Regions from separate parts of the Leisingera daeponensis DSM 23529 genome, predicted to be linked through region 2. Evidence: riboswitches for the same ligand, from Rfam matches in the RefSeq annotation. Region 2 holds a riboswitch; each other region holds the start of a gene.
What was found. A riboswitch is a leader RNA that binds a small molecule or an ion and turns the genes downstream of it on or off. The one in region 2 is predicted to bind cobalamin.

Region 1: another riboswitch for cobalamin. It lies ahead of DAEP_RS0112010 (aromatic ring-hydroxylating oxygenase subunit alpha); the one in region 2 lies ahead of DAEP_RS23490 (CbtB domain-containing protein).
Region 3: another riboswitch for cobalamin. It lies ahead of DAEP_RS0109475 (ABC transporter substrate-binding protein); the one in region 2 lies ahead of DAEP_RS23490 (CbtB domain-containing protein).

Annotation. Positions count from the first base shown of each region.
Region 1 is NZ_KI421500.1:2,366,871-2,372,027, forward strand. It holds gene DAEP_RS0112005 (FAD-binding oxidoreductase) at 241-1,326, opposite strand; gene DAEP_RS0112010 (aromatic ring-hydroxylating oxygenase subunit alpha) at 1,331-2,566, opposite strand; cobalamin riboswitch at 2,674-2,872, opposite strand; gene DAEP_RS22660 (zinc-binding dehydrogenase) at 3,191-4,441, shown strand; gene DAEP_RS0112020 (DUF1523 family protein) at 4,366-5,010, opposite strand; gene DAEP_RS0112025 (hypothetical protein) at 5,022-5,157, opposite strand, start outside.
Region 2 is NZ_KI421500.1:224,222-229,378, forward strand. It holds gene cobF (precorrin-6A synthase (deacetylating)) at 1-658, opposite strand, end outside; gene DAEP_RS0101415 (hypothetical protein) at 732-1,235, opposite strand; gene DAEP_RS0101420 (CbtA family protein) at 1,302-2,000, opposite strand; gene DAEP_RS23490 (CbtB domain-containing protein) at 2,005-2,175, opposite strand; cobalamin riboswitch at 2,210-2,422, opposite strand; gene DAEP_RS0101430 (DUF1636 family protein) at 2,589-2,924, opposite strand; gene cobA (uroporphyrinogen-III C-methyltransferase) at 2,921-3,655, opposite strand; gene DAEP_RS0101440 (cobyrinic acid a,c-diamide synthase CobB) at 3,652-4,971, opposite strand; gene cobM (precorrin-4 C(11)-methyltransferase) at 4,976-5,157, opposite strand, start outside.
Region 3 is NZ_KI421500.1:1,850,482-1,855,638, forward strand. It holds gene DAEP_RS0109465 (ABC transporter ATP-binding protein) at 1-467, opposite strand, end outside; gene DAEP_RS0109470 (FecCD family ABC transporter permease) at 464-1,513, opposite strand; gene DAEP_RS0109475 (ABC transporter substrate-binding protein) at 1,510-2,520, opposite strand; cobalamin riboswitch at 2,667-2,860, opposite strand; gene DAEP_RS0109480 (succinylglutamate desuccinylase/aspartoacylase family protein) at 2,938-3,981, opposite strand; gene rimK (30S ribosomal protein S6--L-glutamate ligase) at 3,986-4,891, opposite strand.

The DNA of each region.
Region 1 (5,157 bases), 2.1 Mb from region 2:
GGGCTGGTGATGCCGGCCCTTAGGCTGGCCTGGACTGAGCGGATCCTGACATTGCTTGGCGTCCAGGGCGGAGGTCTGGGCCTGGCGATGTGCTAAGTCCGGATCATCCTGCCAGCAATGCGGGTGATGGCGCGTAACGGCGGCGGGCAGAATGCAGCGCTGGATCCCCTGCTGATCTTTGGCCTGGAACCGGGGCACGGAAAGGGGGCGCACCGGATCCGGTGCGCCCCCCCTGGGCCTTCAGATCTCGACCTCGACCCGGCCGATCGGGTTGGAGCAGCAGGCCAGGATATACCCTGCCTCCACATCCTCCTCCGAGATGCCGCCGTTGTGGACCATATGCACGTCGCCCGCGGTTTTCCTGACCTTGCAGGTGCCGCAGATGCCGAAGGTGCAGCCCGACGGGATGTTAAGGCCCGACGCCTTGGCCACCGCCAGCACCGTATCGGTCTCTGTGCAGGTGGCGGTGACGCCCGACGCGGCAAAGGTGATCTCTGCCGCCGCGGTCTCTTCCGGCACCACATCGTCCAGCTCCGGCGCATCGGCTTCGGTCTCCACCGGCGCGCCAAAGCTTTCCTGATTGTAGTTCTCCATGTCGAAGCCCAGGCCATTCAGCATGTCGCGCACCGCCTGCATGAACGGGTCCGGGCCGCAGCAGTAGACCTCGCGCTCCAGGTAGTCGCCGGCAATCAGGCCCAGCATAATCTGGTTCAGCTGCCCGCGGTAGCCGGTCCAGACCTGATAGGGGTCGTCCTCCTCAACCACGAAATGCAGCTTGATCCCCTGCACCCGCGCCGCCATGCCCTCCAGCTGGCGCCGCGCGATGATCTCGCTGGGCCGCTTGGCACAGTTGATGAAACTGACATCGGGCGACTGGCCGCGGTCGAACAGATACTGGGTCATCGACAGGCTGGGCGTGATGCCGGAACCTGCGGAGATAAACAGGAACTTGCCGTTCGGGCGTTTGGGCAGGGTGAACAGGCCCGCCGGGCCGGAGGCCCTCAGGAACATGCCCGGGCGCAGGTTGTCCAGCATCCAGCGGGTGCCGATGCTGTCGGCCTGCGCCTTCACGGTGACAGAGATAGACAAGGGCCGCGAGGGTGAGGAGCTGATGGTGTAAGTGCGCCAGACAGTGCCGCCCGGCACCGGCAGTTCCAGCGTCAGAAACTGGCCCGGCTGGTATTTGAACCACGCGCCGGAAGGCGCGCGGAAGCTGAAGGTGGCGGTGTTCGGCGCCTCGGGCACGACGGTGACGCATTCCAGCATCTCGTCGTCCTTCCACGCCAGCGTCTCATCCAGCGTTTCGAAATTGGCCTGCAGTCCCATGCCGTTACTCCGCCGCGATCAGGTGGCGGCCGGTCAGCGCACGGGTCAGGTGCTCGGCATACCAGTTGGAGAACTGGATAACGCCGCTTTCCTGCACTTCCGAATAGGGGCCGGGCTCATATGCGGGCGAGTTGATTCCGCGCTGGTTGTCCTCCACCACGATGCGGTCCTCGTCGTTGGTGGCAACCCACACTTCGGTCAGCCGCTTCAGGTCGTAATCCTGGCCCTCGACCGCATCCTTGTGCACCAGCCATTTGGTGGTGACTTCGGTCTCCGTCGGGCTGATCGGGGTCACGCGGAACACGATGGAATGATCCGGCAGGAAATGGTTCCAGGTGGTCGGGTAGTGGAACTTCAACAGCGTGCCCGCATCGGCAAACGGCACCCGGCCCAGTTTCTTGGCCACAGCTGCCTTACCGTCCATGGTATAGCTCTCGGCGCCCTCATTCAGCGGCATCCGCGCCACCCGGTACTGGCCGCGCGCGTCGATCTGGAACTGGGCCGGGATACCCGCCGCCTCGATCCGGTCGAAATGCTTTTGCAGGTGCGGCGGGGTCTCGCCGCCCTCAACACCGGTCACCGATGGATCTTCGGGGAAGGTCCGGCACAGCGACGGGTGGTTGCCGCCGCAGTGATAGCATTCGCGGTTGTTCTCCCAGACCAGCTTCCAGTTGCCGTTCTCGATGATCGAGCTTTCATAGGCGACCTTGGCGTTGCCCAGATCATGCGGCTCCAGATAAGGGCGGGCCACAGCGGCGAAGGCATCGAAATCCGGTGCCTCATCGGCCAGGCAGATATAGATCAGTCCCGCCAGATCGCGGCAGTGCACCGGCTTCAGCCCGTGCTTGGAGGCATCAAATTCCGGCCCCATGTCGCGCGCCCACAGCAAGGAGCCGTCCAGCTCATAGGTCCACTGGTGGTAGGGGCAGACCAGCTTGGGCGAATTGCCCTTTTTCGCCTTGCACACGACGGAGCCGCGGTGGCGGCAGGCATTGTGAAAGGCACGCACCTCGCCATCGGTGCCGCGCACGATGATCACGTTGTAGGCGCCAACCTGGTGGGTCACGAAGTTCCCCGCCTTCGGGATCTCGCAGGCGGGAATGGCAAACAGCCACTCGCGGTAGAAGATCTGGCGCATGTCCAGATCCAGCACGCCCGGATCGGTATAGAAGGCCTGCTCCAGGGAATAGTTTTTCTGACGGGCCACCAGTCTGGCCAGAATTTCGCTGTCGTGAAGCATATGCTTCTCTCCTTTGCCGCATCCCCGCGGCAGGTTGGCTTGGCTGCGGGCATGAGGAGAGAGATCACAGGCCAAGCGCCTGCAACCGCCCCGCCGCCGCCCGCGGTTGACGTTTTCGGGGCAAGGCTGGTTTCCGGACTGTCCCGGGGCCATTCGGCGGCGGGGCCTGGCACCTTCCCGAAGCGCCTGCTTCAGTGGTCTTTGCCATGCCTTGCCCGGGGTCACCGTTGCGGGGGCAGTACCGGAATTTCACCAGCTTCCCAATTCTCCGCCCCAGGGGGCGGCACCTTGCTGAGGCGCAAATTGCCCGAAACGCACCCCTTGGGCGGAGACAAATCCGACCCGCCGAAACCGGAAAAAGACATGCATGTTATCCCCGCCTTAGGCCCGTTTCCGGCGCAGAATCTCAAACCGGCACTCGCCGGTCCGTTTGCGGCAAAGTGCTGATCTTCAGGGTATTTTCCTCCGAATCGGCTCGGCTCAGCGATTCGCCAGACTGCGCCCGACGGACAGGCCGCACCGTGTCTTTGGATTCACCTCTTGCCGCCGCCCCTGCCCTGCGGGCAGTATTTGCACTGTATCCCGATATCTTCCGGCACCCCGCGCAAACGAAAGGGGCCGCTTATGAACGAACCAATGACGCGCAGCAGCACGGGCACCATGATGGCCGTCGTGACCACCGGAAACGGCGGCTACGACAAGCTTGAGTACAAACCCGTGCCCATCCCGGACCCCGGCGAGGGAGAGTTGCTGCTGCGGGTTCTGGCAGCCGGGGTGAACAACACCGAAATCAACACCCGGCTCGGATGGTATTCCTCCAGCGTGACGACGGACACCGCCGCGGCCGCAGGCCGCCAGGAAGCCCATGCCGAACAAAAGGCCGACGGCGGCTGGAACAAGGCAACCCCCTTCCCGCTGATCCAGGGCACCGACTGCTGCGGCAGGGTTGTTGCGGCAGGCCCAGGCGCCAGCCAGGCCCTGACCGGCAAGCGGGTTCTGGTGCGCCCCTGCATGCGCCCCAATGGCTACGGCGTTATGGACAACGTCTGGATGGCCTCGGACTTTGACGGCGCCTTTGCCGAATATGTCAAAGTCCCGGCAACTGAGGTGTTCCCGGTCGACTGCGCCTGGTCGGACGAGGAGCTGGCGACAATTCCCTGCGCCTATGGCACATCGGAAAACATGCTGCACCGCGCCAGCGTGCGCGCTGGCGAGCTGGTGCTTGTGACCGGCGCTTCCGGCGGTGTCGGCTCGGCCACAGTGCAGCTGGCCAAACGCCGCGGCGCCCGGGTGGCGGCGGTCACCAGCCGGGGGAAGATGGATCAGCTGCGCGGCCTTGGTGCGGATATCGTTCTGGACCGGGACAGCGGCCTGCTGGCGGAATTGGGCGGGGAAAGCGTTGACGCCGTCGTTGACAATGTGGCGGGGGCTGGCTTCCCGCAAATGCTCAAACTGCTGAAACGCGGCGGCCGCCTGGTGTCCAGCGGCGCCATCGCCGGGCCGGTTGTCGATCTGGACATGCGGGATATGTATTTGAAGGACATCACCCTGATCGGCTGCACCGCCTGGGATGAGCCGGTTTTTCCGAACCTGATTTCCGAACCTGATTTCCTATATCGAGCGCGGCGAAATCCGGCCGCTTGTCGCCAAAGTCTTCCCGCTCAAGGACATCGCCAGGGCCCAGCAGGAATTCCTGAAGAAAACCCATTTCGGCAACTTCGTTCTTGTGCCGCCACAGGCCTGACGAGCCGCAAGACCCTCAAAGCCAATGAAAAGGCCGCCCACGCGGCGGCCCCTCATCACTTCGATTTCCAGCTGTCCAGCCAGCGGCGGAAGCGGCCCTGCCGTTCCGCAATCGCATCCCCCGCGGCATAGAGGCTGTCCTCGGCGCTTTCGATCATCGGCTCGATCCGCGCCCGCCGGAACCGGCGCCAGCGCACATAGATGGCCCACAGGATGGCGGCCAGCAGCACCAGGAAGATGATGCTGAACCAGTTTGTCGGCTTATCCTCCGGCCCGGCCACGGGCTTGATCGACACCGCATTCGGGAAGATCGACAGGAACTCGTTGCGCCAGCCGTAATGCATCACCGCCACCCACTCCGGGTTGGCCCTGGTCGAGATGCTGTCATTGGCATCCGTATAGAGGTTCGCGGTGTCGAACTTGAAATAGGGCGGCCAGTTCCAGCCGGTGTCCTCATTGCGGTAGACCATATTGCGGCCGTTGGCGCGCACTGCCTGGATGAACTGCACATCGCGGTTGATCAGCTGCGCCGACTGGTCGTCGGGCTTGGACCAGAACAGGCGGGTCCAGTCGTTCAGCTCCTGCCGCTCCTCGTAGGTGTTGACGATGCGCGCCACGTCGTACTGCGGCAGCGTGTAATGCAGGAAGGCGCCGAACAGCACCCAGAAGGTGATCAGGATGGCCCATTTGATGAAACGCATCGGGCAGCTCCTCACATGAAGTTAATGACATAGACCAGAAGCGCGATGGCCCCTAGCGGGATGATATAGACCAGGAGGATCAGTTTGCGCCGGAACGAGCGGTCATACTGCCTCAGCCCCCGCTGGATGAAGGCCGCGCGGTCGCCG
Region 2 (5,157 bases):
GGGGGCCTGCGAGCGAAATCTGGTTCTCCATCCCGGCATAGGCGGTCCAGAAGATCTCTACCCCCTGCGGGTCGATGGCCTGAAAGGAACACTCCCCGTCCAGCATGATCACCAGCGTATCCGCGCTGTCCGGCCAGCCGTTTTCGCGCAGCTGGCGGCCCGTCGTGATGGTGAACGGGGCGCCGATTTCATTGACCGGGATGGCGTGCGCTGCGGTCAGCGCCTGGATCGAGGTGATGCCCGGGATCACCGTCAGCTTGATCTCCGCCAGCTTCTGCAGCCGCTCGGCGATCCGCATGGTGCTGTCGTAAAGCGACGGGTCGCCCCAGACCAGGAACCCGGCCTTGCCGCCTTCGGGCAGGTGCGCAGTGATGGTCTGCCACCAGATTTCCGCGATGGCGTCGTGCCAGTCGTCCACCCGCTTGCGGTAGCTTTTGGTGGCCTCGTCGCGCACTGGCAGGGCAAACTCCACGATCCTGGGGCCATCGCCCTTGATCGCGCGGTTGCAGATCTCGCGCCTGAGCCCTGCCAGGTCGTCCTTGCCCGCGCCCTTGTTGGGGATCAGGATCAGATCCTGCGCGTTCAGCGCCTCAATCGCCTGCAGCGTGATGTGCTGCGGATTGCCGGTGCCGATGCCAATCAGGGTAAGCTCAATCATGACGGGGCCTTTCACGTGAAAACACGGCCCCCTATGGGGCCGCGCTGCTGGTCTTGCAAGCCTGCAGTTGCGCTCAGGAGCCTTCGCCGCCTGCCGGCACGGTAAGCGTGGCTTCCACCGGCTTGCCATCCACCATCAGGTGGCTGTGGCTGTTGGTGTTAAGCGAGACCGTGACTTCGGCTCCGCCGGGCAGGGCAGGGATGTGCATCCAGCCGGCATAAAGGCGGGCGAGTTTCTCGCCGTTCACATAGACATGCGCATGGCCTTCGCCATCGGCGTCCGCGGCGGAGGCATTTTCGGGCGCGAAGCGGAAGTTCTGCGGCACCACTTGCAGGTTCCATCCGGCCATCGGGTCCTTGTGCAGCCGGATGGCAACGCTGGGCGCATCCGGGCCTGCGGGCAGGCTGACGGATCGGGAGTGGTCATGCGCCGCCAGTTCGGTATGGCCGCCGCCGTGGTCCGCCGGGGCGCCGTGGTCGTGGCCGTCAAAGGTCACGCCATTGCCGGCGGCAATCACAAACCCGGCGCCGCCGCCGAACACCAGGCCGATGGCGAAAAGAGCGAGAGAGCGGGACATATCGGTCTCCTCTGGAAAAGAATGTCCCCGCCGGGCGGGGCCGGCGGGGAACTCTGTAAGGCTGGATCAGGCTGCGGCGTGTTCGCGCTTGCCTTCGGCTTGCCAGAAGTAGCCGGTGAAGGCGCCCAGCAGAACCCAGGCGGCCATGCCGACGCCAAAGGCGCGGGCGGCAAACAGCGCGCCGATTTCGGTCGGAACCGGGCCTGAGAAACTCTCTGGCTCAGGCGCGCCGATGATATGCGGGCCCATCAGCAGCAGCGCTGCGACCAGGACACTCACCAGATTGCCGCCAAAGGCGATCAGCCACATGGCAACCCCTGCGGCCGCAACGGTGACCGTCCACCAGATCTGCCGCGCGCCGATGTCAGCGGCAGCGACACCCGGCACTTCCGGCGCCAGCGACAGGCCCGGCGCAAAGTGGAAGGTGATGAAGCCTGCAAGACCCCACAAGAGGCCGCTGCGCGCGTTGACCTCATGCCCCTGGCGTTCGGCCACCGACATCAGTGCCGCCAGCACCAGCGCATAGCCGGTATAGGTCAGCATGGTGAACACGATGCTGAGGCCATCGCGCACAGGCTCGGCGAACAGGCCGGGCAGGTCGGGATGCGCGGTTACGGGGGCAGCGCCGAAATGCACCAGCTCGCCGCCCTCGTAGAGTTCGGCATGGAGCAGCACGGGCTGCACGAAATACAGCTGCAGCAGGGCGGTAATCAGCCCTGCTGCAGCACCAGCGAACAGGCCGCTGGTCAGAATGCGACTGAACATGGCCTTAGTGGCAGGGGAAGCCGGTTGCGTGGCGCACGTCATGCGCGGCGTCGTGCAGGGCGGATGCCTGAACATGGCCGGTCAGCGTGATGATCCCCAGCCCCAGAACCACGGCAAACAGTGCCGGAATTACACTGGAGCCAGCGGCAGAAGCCTTAAGCGTCTTGGTCGTCATTTGTTGTCCTCCTCACCGTCACACCCGACGGTATAAGTTGCGTTCCCATACGGCCGGTCTCCTGACTCGCGGGTCGCTGCTGCCATCCTCCTTCCCGGCCTTTGCCAGTGGATATTGGAAGGCCGCTCGCCGCTCACAGTCGCGGGGGCGGTTGAGGCTTCGGTGCCGCGATTTGGTCCACCGTCCTCATTCCCGTTTCAGTCCCGATGCTTGGGCACCATCAGACACCGTATCCGTTGGTAATGCCCCGCTGGGCTGAGTCTGGTCAAGGAAGAATCCGCCAGGTTTGCGCCCGTCAGCGCCATGGGGTGCAGGAAATGCGGCGCTGCCGGCCGCGGCCAGGGAAGCCGGAAAATTCAGATCTTCCGGCTGAAATTCCGCGCCGGAGATGTGCCCCGTCCGCGGCAGGCGGATCACGCCATCCCGGCCGGGATGCGGGCAATCGCCTTGAAGCGCAGGTTGCCCAGCGGCCGGGCGTCGGCGAAATTGCCGTCGTCGCTGTCTTGATACATCCGCAGGAAGGTCACGATGTCCGGCAGGTCCGCTGCGGTGATCTCTCCGAACAGATAGGCGGTCTTGCCGGCTTGCCGCACCGCCAGCGTCTGCGGCCGCTGGCAGCCGGACATGCAGTCCGCCTGCTGCAGCCGGACCTTCGCCCCGGCAGCCTCCAGCGCCGCCGCGGCCTGCCCGAACAGGGCAGGGTCCGCGCCGCGGCAGGTGCGGCACAGGGTGAGGGTGGGCAGGCTCATGCGCCGGGCAGCTCCTGATCGGCCAGCGGCCCGTAGAGGATGAGCACCGGCGCCTTGGTCTCCATCGCGCGCAGCACCGCGGGCAGTTCGCCCACGGTGTGGCAGGACAGTTTCTGTTCCGGGGTGGAAACGGCCAGCGCGACCAGCGCGTGGGTCTCCGCGGGCAGCCCGGCCTCCATCAGCTTCTCCGCCAGCGCGGCAAAGGTGCTTTTGCCCATGTAGACCACGGTGGTGGCGTGCGGGTCGGCCAGCGCCGCCATGTTGAGGTCCTCCGGCAGCCCGCCGGTCACGTCATGGCCGGTGATGAACTGCAGCCGCCGCGCCGTCAGCCGCCGGGTCAGCGGAATGTTCGCTGCCGCCGCCGCGGCCGAGGCTGCGGTGACGCCGGGCACGATCTCGAACCCGATGCCCGCCTCGCGCAGCGCAGTCATCTCTTCCTCCAGCCGCCCGAAGACACCGGAATCGCCGGATTTCAGCCGCACCACGTTAAGGCCGCTTTGCGCGTAATCGACCAGCAGCTGGCTCACATGGTCCTGCTTGGGGGAGGGCCGTCCGGCGCGTTTGCCCACGCCCACCAGATCGGCATCTGCGCGGGCGTGGCTCAGGATCGGCCCGGAGGACAGGTCATCGAACAGGATCGCATCCGCTGCCTGCAGCCGCTTCACCGCCTTTACGGTCAGGAGTTCCGGGTCGCCGGGACCGGAGGAGACAAAGCTCACAAAACCGCTCATGCGCGCTCTCCCGTGATCAGGTGGAAGAAGGTGCCGGTGACATTGCCCTTGATCGAGCCGGTTTCCGGCACCGGGCCGCCGTCGGCGTCCATGACCTGCGCCAGCGGCGCGTCGGGTTCTTCCAGAATGGTGGAGTAATGGAATTCATGGCCGCGCAGGGCGGTGCCTGCGCCAAAGCCCGGCATCCCAGCCTGCAGAATGGCGCGGCGGTAGCCGAGGTGGAACTTGCGCTTCTCATAGGAGGTCACGAGGCCCAGGAGGCCCAGCATCCGGTGGCGGTTGCCCTCCTTGTCGATCAGCGCCTCGCCCAGGGCCATGTAGCCGCCGCATTCGCCATGCACCGGCTTGGTTTCGGCGTGCTTCCGGACACCGGCGCGGAAGGTCTCCGCTGCCGCCAGCGCCGGCCCGTGCAGTTCCGGATAGCCGCCGGGCAGCCAGACCAGATCGGCATCCGCCGCCGGGGCCTGATCCGCCAGGGGCGAGAACGGCAGGATCTCTGCCCCTGCCGCGCGCCATCCTTCCAGAAGATGCGGGTAGGTGAAAGAAAACGCCGCATCGCGCGCCAGCGCAATCCGCTGGGCGGGCGGTTCCGGCAGGCTGGCCGGCGCGGGCGCTTGACCCGCCAGCGCCGCCGCCTTGATCGCGTCCAGATCCACATGTTCGCGCAGGAAGGCGGCATAACCTGCAATTGCGGCTTCCAGATCGGGATGCTCAACCGCCTGGATCAAGCCCAGGTGGCGTTCCGGCAGGGCCAGATCGCCGCGGCGGGGCAGGGAGCCCAGTACCTTGATGCCGGCCTTCTCCATCCCCAGCCGGGTCAGCCGCTCATGGCGCGGGCTGGCGACGCGGTTCAGGATGACACCGGCAAAGGGCAGTTCGGGATCGTAATTCTTGAACCCCAGCGCGGTTGCCGCGGCCGACTGCGCCTGGCCGCCCACGTCGACCACCAGCACCACCGGCCAGCCCATTCGTTTGGCGGTCTCCGCCGAGGAGCCAAAGCCCGACTGCCCGCGCGTCGCCACGCCGTCATAAAGGCCCATCGAGCCTTCGCCCACGCAGATCTCCGCGCCCGCCGCCTGTGCCGTGACCGCATCCAGCAGCGCGCCGTCCATCGCCCAGGTGTCGAGGTTGAAACTGGGGCGTTTGGCTGCTGCGAGGTGGAAGGCCGGGTCGATATAATCCGGTCCGCTCTTGTAGGGCTGCACGGTCAGACCGTCCTCGGCCAGCGCCCGCAGGAGGCCCAGCATCACGGTGGTCTTGCCGGTGCCCGAGGAGGGCGCGGAGATCATCAGTCCGGGAGGGTTCAGGTTGGTCATGGCCTTAATCGTCCCCATGGCTCCAGCTCGACCAAGGGCTGTCAGCACTCTGCGGCCGGTAGCGGCGGTCGTAATCGGCGGAATAGAGGCAGCTTTCGTCAAAGCCCTCGCCCTTCAGCACCGGCCCTACCAGTATCAGCGCGGTGCGGGAAATCTTTTCGTCCAGCGAGTCTTTCAGGGTTTCGA
Region 3 (5,157 bases), 1.6 Mb from region 2:
TGCTGGGCCAGGGCCCGCGCGATGTGCAGCCGCTGCCGCTCGCCGCCCGACAGGGTGGCCCATTCGCGCTGGGCAAATGCCTCCATTTCAACCGTCCGCAGGGCTTTGTCCACCTGCCGGGTGTCTTCCTCGCTCCACGGCCGCAGCGCCGACAGCCAGGGGGTGCGGCCCAGCTCCACCACCGAACGCGCGGTGATGCGCTCCGCGGTGTCGGCCTGCTGCTCGACGATGGCGATCCGCTGGGCGATTTCCCGGCGCGACAGCCGGGCCAGCGGCTGCTCCGCCAACAGCACGTCGCCTTGCGAGGGCCGGGCCAGCCCCGCCAGCAGCCGCATCAGCGTCGATTTGCCGGAGCCGTTGGGGCCGACCAGCGCCAGCGTTTCCCCCGGTTGCGCCATCAGCGACACATCCGACAGCAGCGCCTTGCCGCGCACCGCGAAGGACAGGCTGCGGGCTTCGATCCTCATCGCGCCGTCCTCTGCCCGCGCACCAGAATGATGGCAAAGGCCGGCGCTCCGATCAGCGCGGTCACGACGCCGATGGGCAGCACCTGGCCGGGGATGATGATACGCGACACGATGTCGGCGCCGATCAGGAACACCGCGCCGGTCAGGGCGGCGGCGGGCATCAGGCGGCGGTGGCCGGGGCCGACCAGGAACCGCGCCGCGTGGGGGATCACCAGGCCGACAAATCCGATGGAGCCGACGATCGACACCATCACAGCGGTCATCAGCGCGGTGGCAAAGATCAGCACCACCTGCACCCGCCGCACCGGGATGCCCAGCGCCGCGGCGGAATCGGTGCCGAAGGTGAAGGCATCCAGCGCCCGGGCGTGGAACCGGCAGATCATCCAGCCCGCCAGCGCCAGCGGCACCGCCAGCCACACATCCGGCCAGCGCACGCCGCTGAGGTTGCCCATCAGCCAGAACATGATGCCGCGCGCCTGATCGGCATTGGCGGATTTGGCGATGATGAAGGCGGTAAGCGCGTTGAACAGCTGCGAGCCGGCAATGCCCGCCAGCACGATCTGGGCCGCTGCCGCCCGGCTGCTGCCCGCCCCGGCGGCGCGCGCCAGAACGGCGACAAAACCAAACGCCAGCAGCGCGCCGTTGAAGGCGCCGAAGGACAGCGACAACGCGCCGCCGCCGAGGCCAGCAATGGTCACCGCCACCGCCCCGGTCGAGGCACCGGCGGAAATGCCAAGGATGTAAGGATCCGCCAGCGCGTTGCGCAGCAGCGCCTGCAGCACCACGCCCGCCACCGCCAGCGCCGCGCCGCAGGCCCCGGCCACCAGCGCCCGCGGCAGCCGGTAGCTCCAGATGATGCCCTGGTCCACCGGGTCCACCGGCAGGCCTGCGCCGGCCAGTTTGTTGACCAGAACGGACAGGACGAGGTCAGGCGCAAGCGAGGTTTCCCCGATCATTGCGCCTGCCAGAACCGCCGCAGCCAGCACCGGCAGGGCCAGGCAAGCGCCCCGGATGCCCTGCCAGGCAAGTGCGGCGGCTGCGCTCATGCGCCGTTGCCGATCGCGCTGAGTTCAGCGGCCAGATCCTCCAGCGCCGGGATCGCGCGGATGGTGGCGTCCATGGCTTGGGCATCCATCACCACGATGCGGCCGTTCTTCACGGCGTCCATCTGGCTGGCGACCGGATCGGTGCGCAGGAATTCCAGCTTCTTCTCGTAATCATCGGCGGCAAACCGGCGGCGGTCCATGCGGGCAATCACGATCACCGTCGGGTTGGCCTTGGCGATGGTTTCCCAGCCGACGGTCGGCCATTCCTCGTCGGTCTCGATAACATTGCGCAGGCCCAGCTGCTGCATCATGTAGCCCGGCGCGCCTTTCTGGCCGGCCACGAACGGGTCGCTCTCCATCTCAGGCGACGAGAACCAGAACACGGCGGAGGCGTCTTTCAGAGAAACCTCCTGCGCCTTGGCCACCGCCGCAGCCTCGCGGGCCTTGTAGCCGGCGACCAGCTCCGCGCCCTTTTCGGCCGCGCCGAAGATCGCCGCCAGCTCTTCGATGCCCTGATACAGGCTCTCGGTGGTGAACATTTCTGTCCGGGTGCCGTCGCCGCCGGTGGTGTTGTCCTTGCCGGCGCAATCTGCGGGCAGCACATAGGTCGGGATGCCGAGGTCATGGAACTGCTCGCGCTTGGCGACGATGCCTTCGGGACCGACGTGCCATTCGTACTGCGCCGCCACTAGGCCGGGGCGTTTGGCGACCACGCTTTCAAAGCTCGGGTCGTTGTCCGCCAGACGCTCGACCTTGGCGTTCACCTCGGCATATTCCGGCAGCACGTCGTTGAACCAGACCGAGGTGCCCAGCACCTTATCCCCCAGCCCCAGCGCATAGAGCACTTCGGTGGCCGCCTGGCCAACGGTTACGGAGGACGCCACGGGGGTTTCGAAGGTGAGGGACTGGCCGCAGTTTTCGATGGTCAGCGGAAAGGTCTCATCAGCTGCCGCGGCCTGTGCCGCAAGGGTGAAGGACAGGCCAATCAGGCCGGAACGCAGGAACATTTTAGTCGATCTCCATGTGTCAATGACCGGAGAACGGGTGAAAGGGCATTGACCGGCGGTGCGGAGGGTCTGAGCCCTTCCTCTGCGGCGCCTTATCGCGGCGGCGCATCCTGCCGGCAACCTCCCCGGACAACCCCGCCCGGTGTGCTTCGGTTTCTCTACCGGCAGGTCTCCTGACTGGCGGGTCATCGTCTGGGCCGTCTTCCCGGACCGCTGGGATCCAGTGACACGATGGCACAGCACTCGCCGCCTACAGTTGCGGGGGCAGTTCCGTTTGGCGCCCGGCAGGCACCACGGATTCCCTCTTAGCCCTTGCGGGACCGGTTAGGCGCGCGTAGCGCATCGCCTTCCTTGCGGCAAGAAAAAGTTGCCGCTGGCCGGGAAAACCCCGGCGGGAGGCCCGCCCTGCCGGGCGGGTTACAGGATCTCATCCTCGTCAAACATCGGATCGTCCTCCAGCTGGGCGCTGATGTCCTCGACCGAATCCTCTGCCTTTCTGAAGGAGGGAACCCTTCCCAGATGGAACACCGCATCGCCCTCGTTCACGACGGGCATTACCGCGCGGCCGACAATCAGCCCGTCGAAGGGGGCCAGGATTTCCTTGTCCTGCTCGCCGAAAGGGTCCGAGACCGACCCCATCAGCTCCCCTTCCCGGACCAGTTCCCCGTCATTCCTGTAGACCCTCAGAAGCCCGCCCATCGGCGCCCGCAGCCATTTGCTGGAGGCACAGAACTGCGGCTGCGATTTGGGTTTGGAAATGCCCTTGGCCGGAACCATCCCCATGTGCCGCAGCACCCGCAGGATGCCGGCCAGCCCGGCCCGGATCGACAGCTCGTCAAACCGCAGGCCCTCGCCCGCCTCAAAAAGCAGGATGTCCTTGCCGATCTCCCTGGCCGCACCGCGCAAAGAGCCGTCGCGCAGCGGCGACTGCATCACGATGGGCGCGCCGAACACCCCGGCAAGCTCCCGGGTTTTCGGGTTGTCGGGCGAGATGCGGATCTGCGGGTAATTGGTCCGGTGAACCGCCGCCGAATGCAGGTCGATCCCCAGATCCGAGCGGGCGACCACCTCGCTCATGAACAGATGCGCCATACGCGAGGCCAGCGAGCCGTGCTCGCTGCCGGGAAACGCCCGGTTCAGGTCGCGCCGGTCAGGCAGGTAGCGGGAATGGTTGATGAAACCGAAGGCATTGACGATGGGCACCGCAATCAGCGTGCCCTTGAGCGTCGTCAGGTTCGGCGCCCGCAGCAGCCGCCGGATGATCTCCACCCCGATCACCTCGTCGCCATGCACGCCGCCGCTGACAAAGACCGTCGGCCCGTCCTGACGGCCATGCACCACATGCGCTGACATGGTCACCGGCGTGTGATCGGACAGGACGCTGACCGGCAGGTCGACCGTCAGCCGCGAGCCCGGCGCCACTCTGGCGCGGCCGATGGTAAAATGCTGCCGCCCCCTCATGCGCTCACCCCTTGCCCTTGGTTTTGGTGGCACCTGCCTTGGCGTTCTTTTCCAGGAACTCGATCATCTTGCCGGCGATATCCAGGCCGGTGGCCTTTTCCACCCCTTCCAGGCCGGGGGAGGAGTTCACTTCCATCACCACCGCGCCGTGATTGGCGCGCAGCATGTCAACACCGCAGGCGTTCAGGCCCATGGTCTTTGCCGCGCGCACGGCGGTGGCGCGTTCTTCCGGCGTCAGTTTCACGACCTGAGCCGACCCGCCGCGGTGGAGGTTCGAGCGGAAGTCGCCCTCGGCCCCGGTGCGCTTCATCGCGGCCACGACCTTGCCGCCGATCACGATCGCCCGGATGTCGGTGCCGCCGGCCTCCTTGATGAACTCCTGCATGAGGATGTTGACGCCGGCGCCGCGGAACGCCTCGACCACCGACTTGGCCGACCGGTGGGTATCGGCCAGAACCACGCCGATACCCTGGGTGCCCTCCAGCAGTTTGATCACGATCGGCGCGCCGCCGGCGAGTTTCAGCACTTCCTCGGTCTGCTTGGGGTCATGGGCAAAGGTTGTGACCGGCAGGCCGACGCCGTCGCGCGCCAGCAGCTGCATCGAGCGCAGCTTGTCCCGCGACCGGCCGATGGCGACGCTTTCGTTCAGCGGGTAGACCCCCATCATTTCGAACTGCCGCAGCACTGCCGTGCCATAGAAGGTGACCGAGGCGCCGATCCGCGGGATCACGGCGTCATAGCCCTTCAGCTGCTCACCATTGTAATAAACTTCCGGGCGGCGGGTTGCGATGTTCATGTAGCAGCGCAGCGTGTCGATGATGTCGAGCTGGTGCCCCCGCTCCTCTGCCGCGGCCTTGAGGCGCTTGTGGGTATACAGGTTGGCATTGCGGGCAAGCATGGCAATTTTCACGTGGTGTCCTTTTCAGGTTGCCGCGCAGCAGCGGCGCGGCTGGCGCAGGCGGCGGTTGGATGGGTTTCGGCCCTGCTCTGCAGGGATTTTCTGACAGGTTCTGCTGGTCCGTCCGCCGGTACCAGTGTCCGGCGGACGGGCGTCATCGCCAATGGGGATCAATCATCTGCTTCGAACCTATAAGGTGCCGTATCCGTTTTCAAACATGCTGCCGCCGGGCCGCCGGAGGCGGTGCGCGGCTGGCTTGCCGACCCAGTACAGCCAGG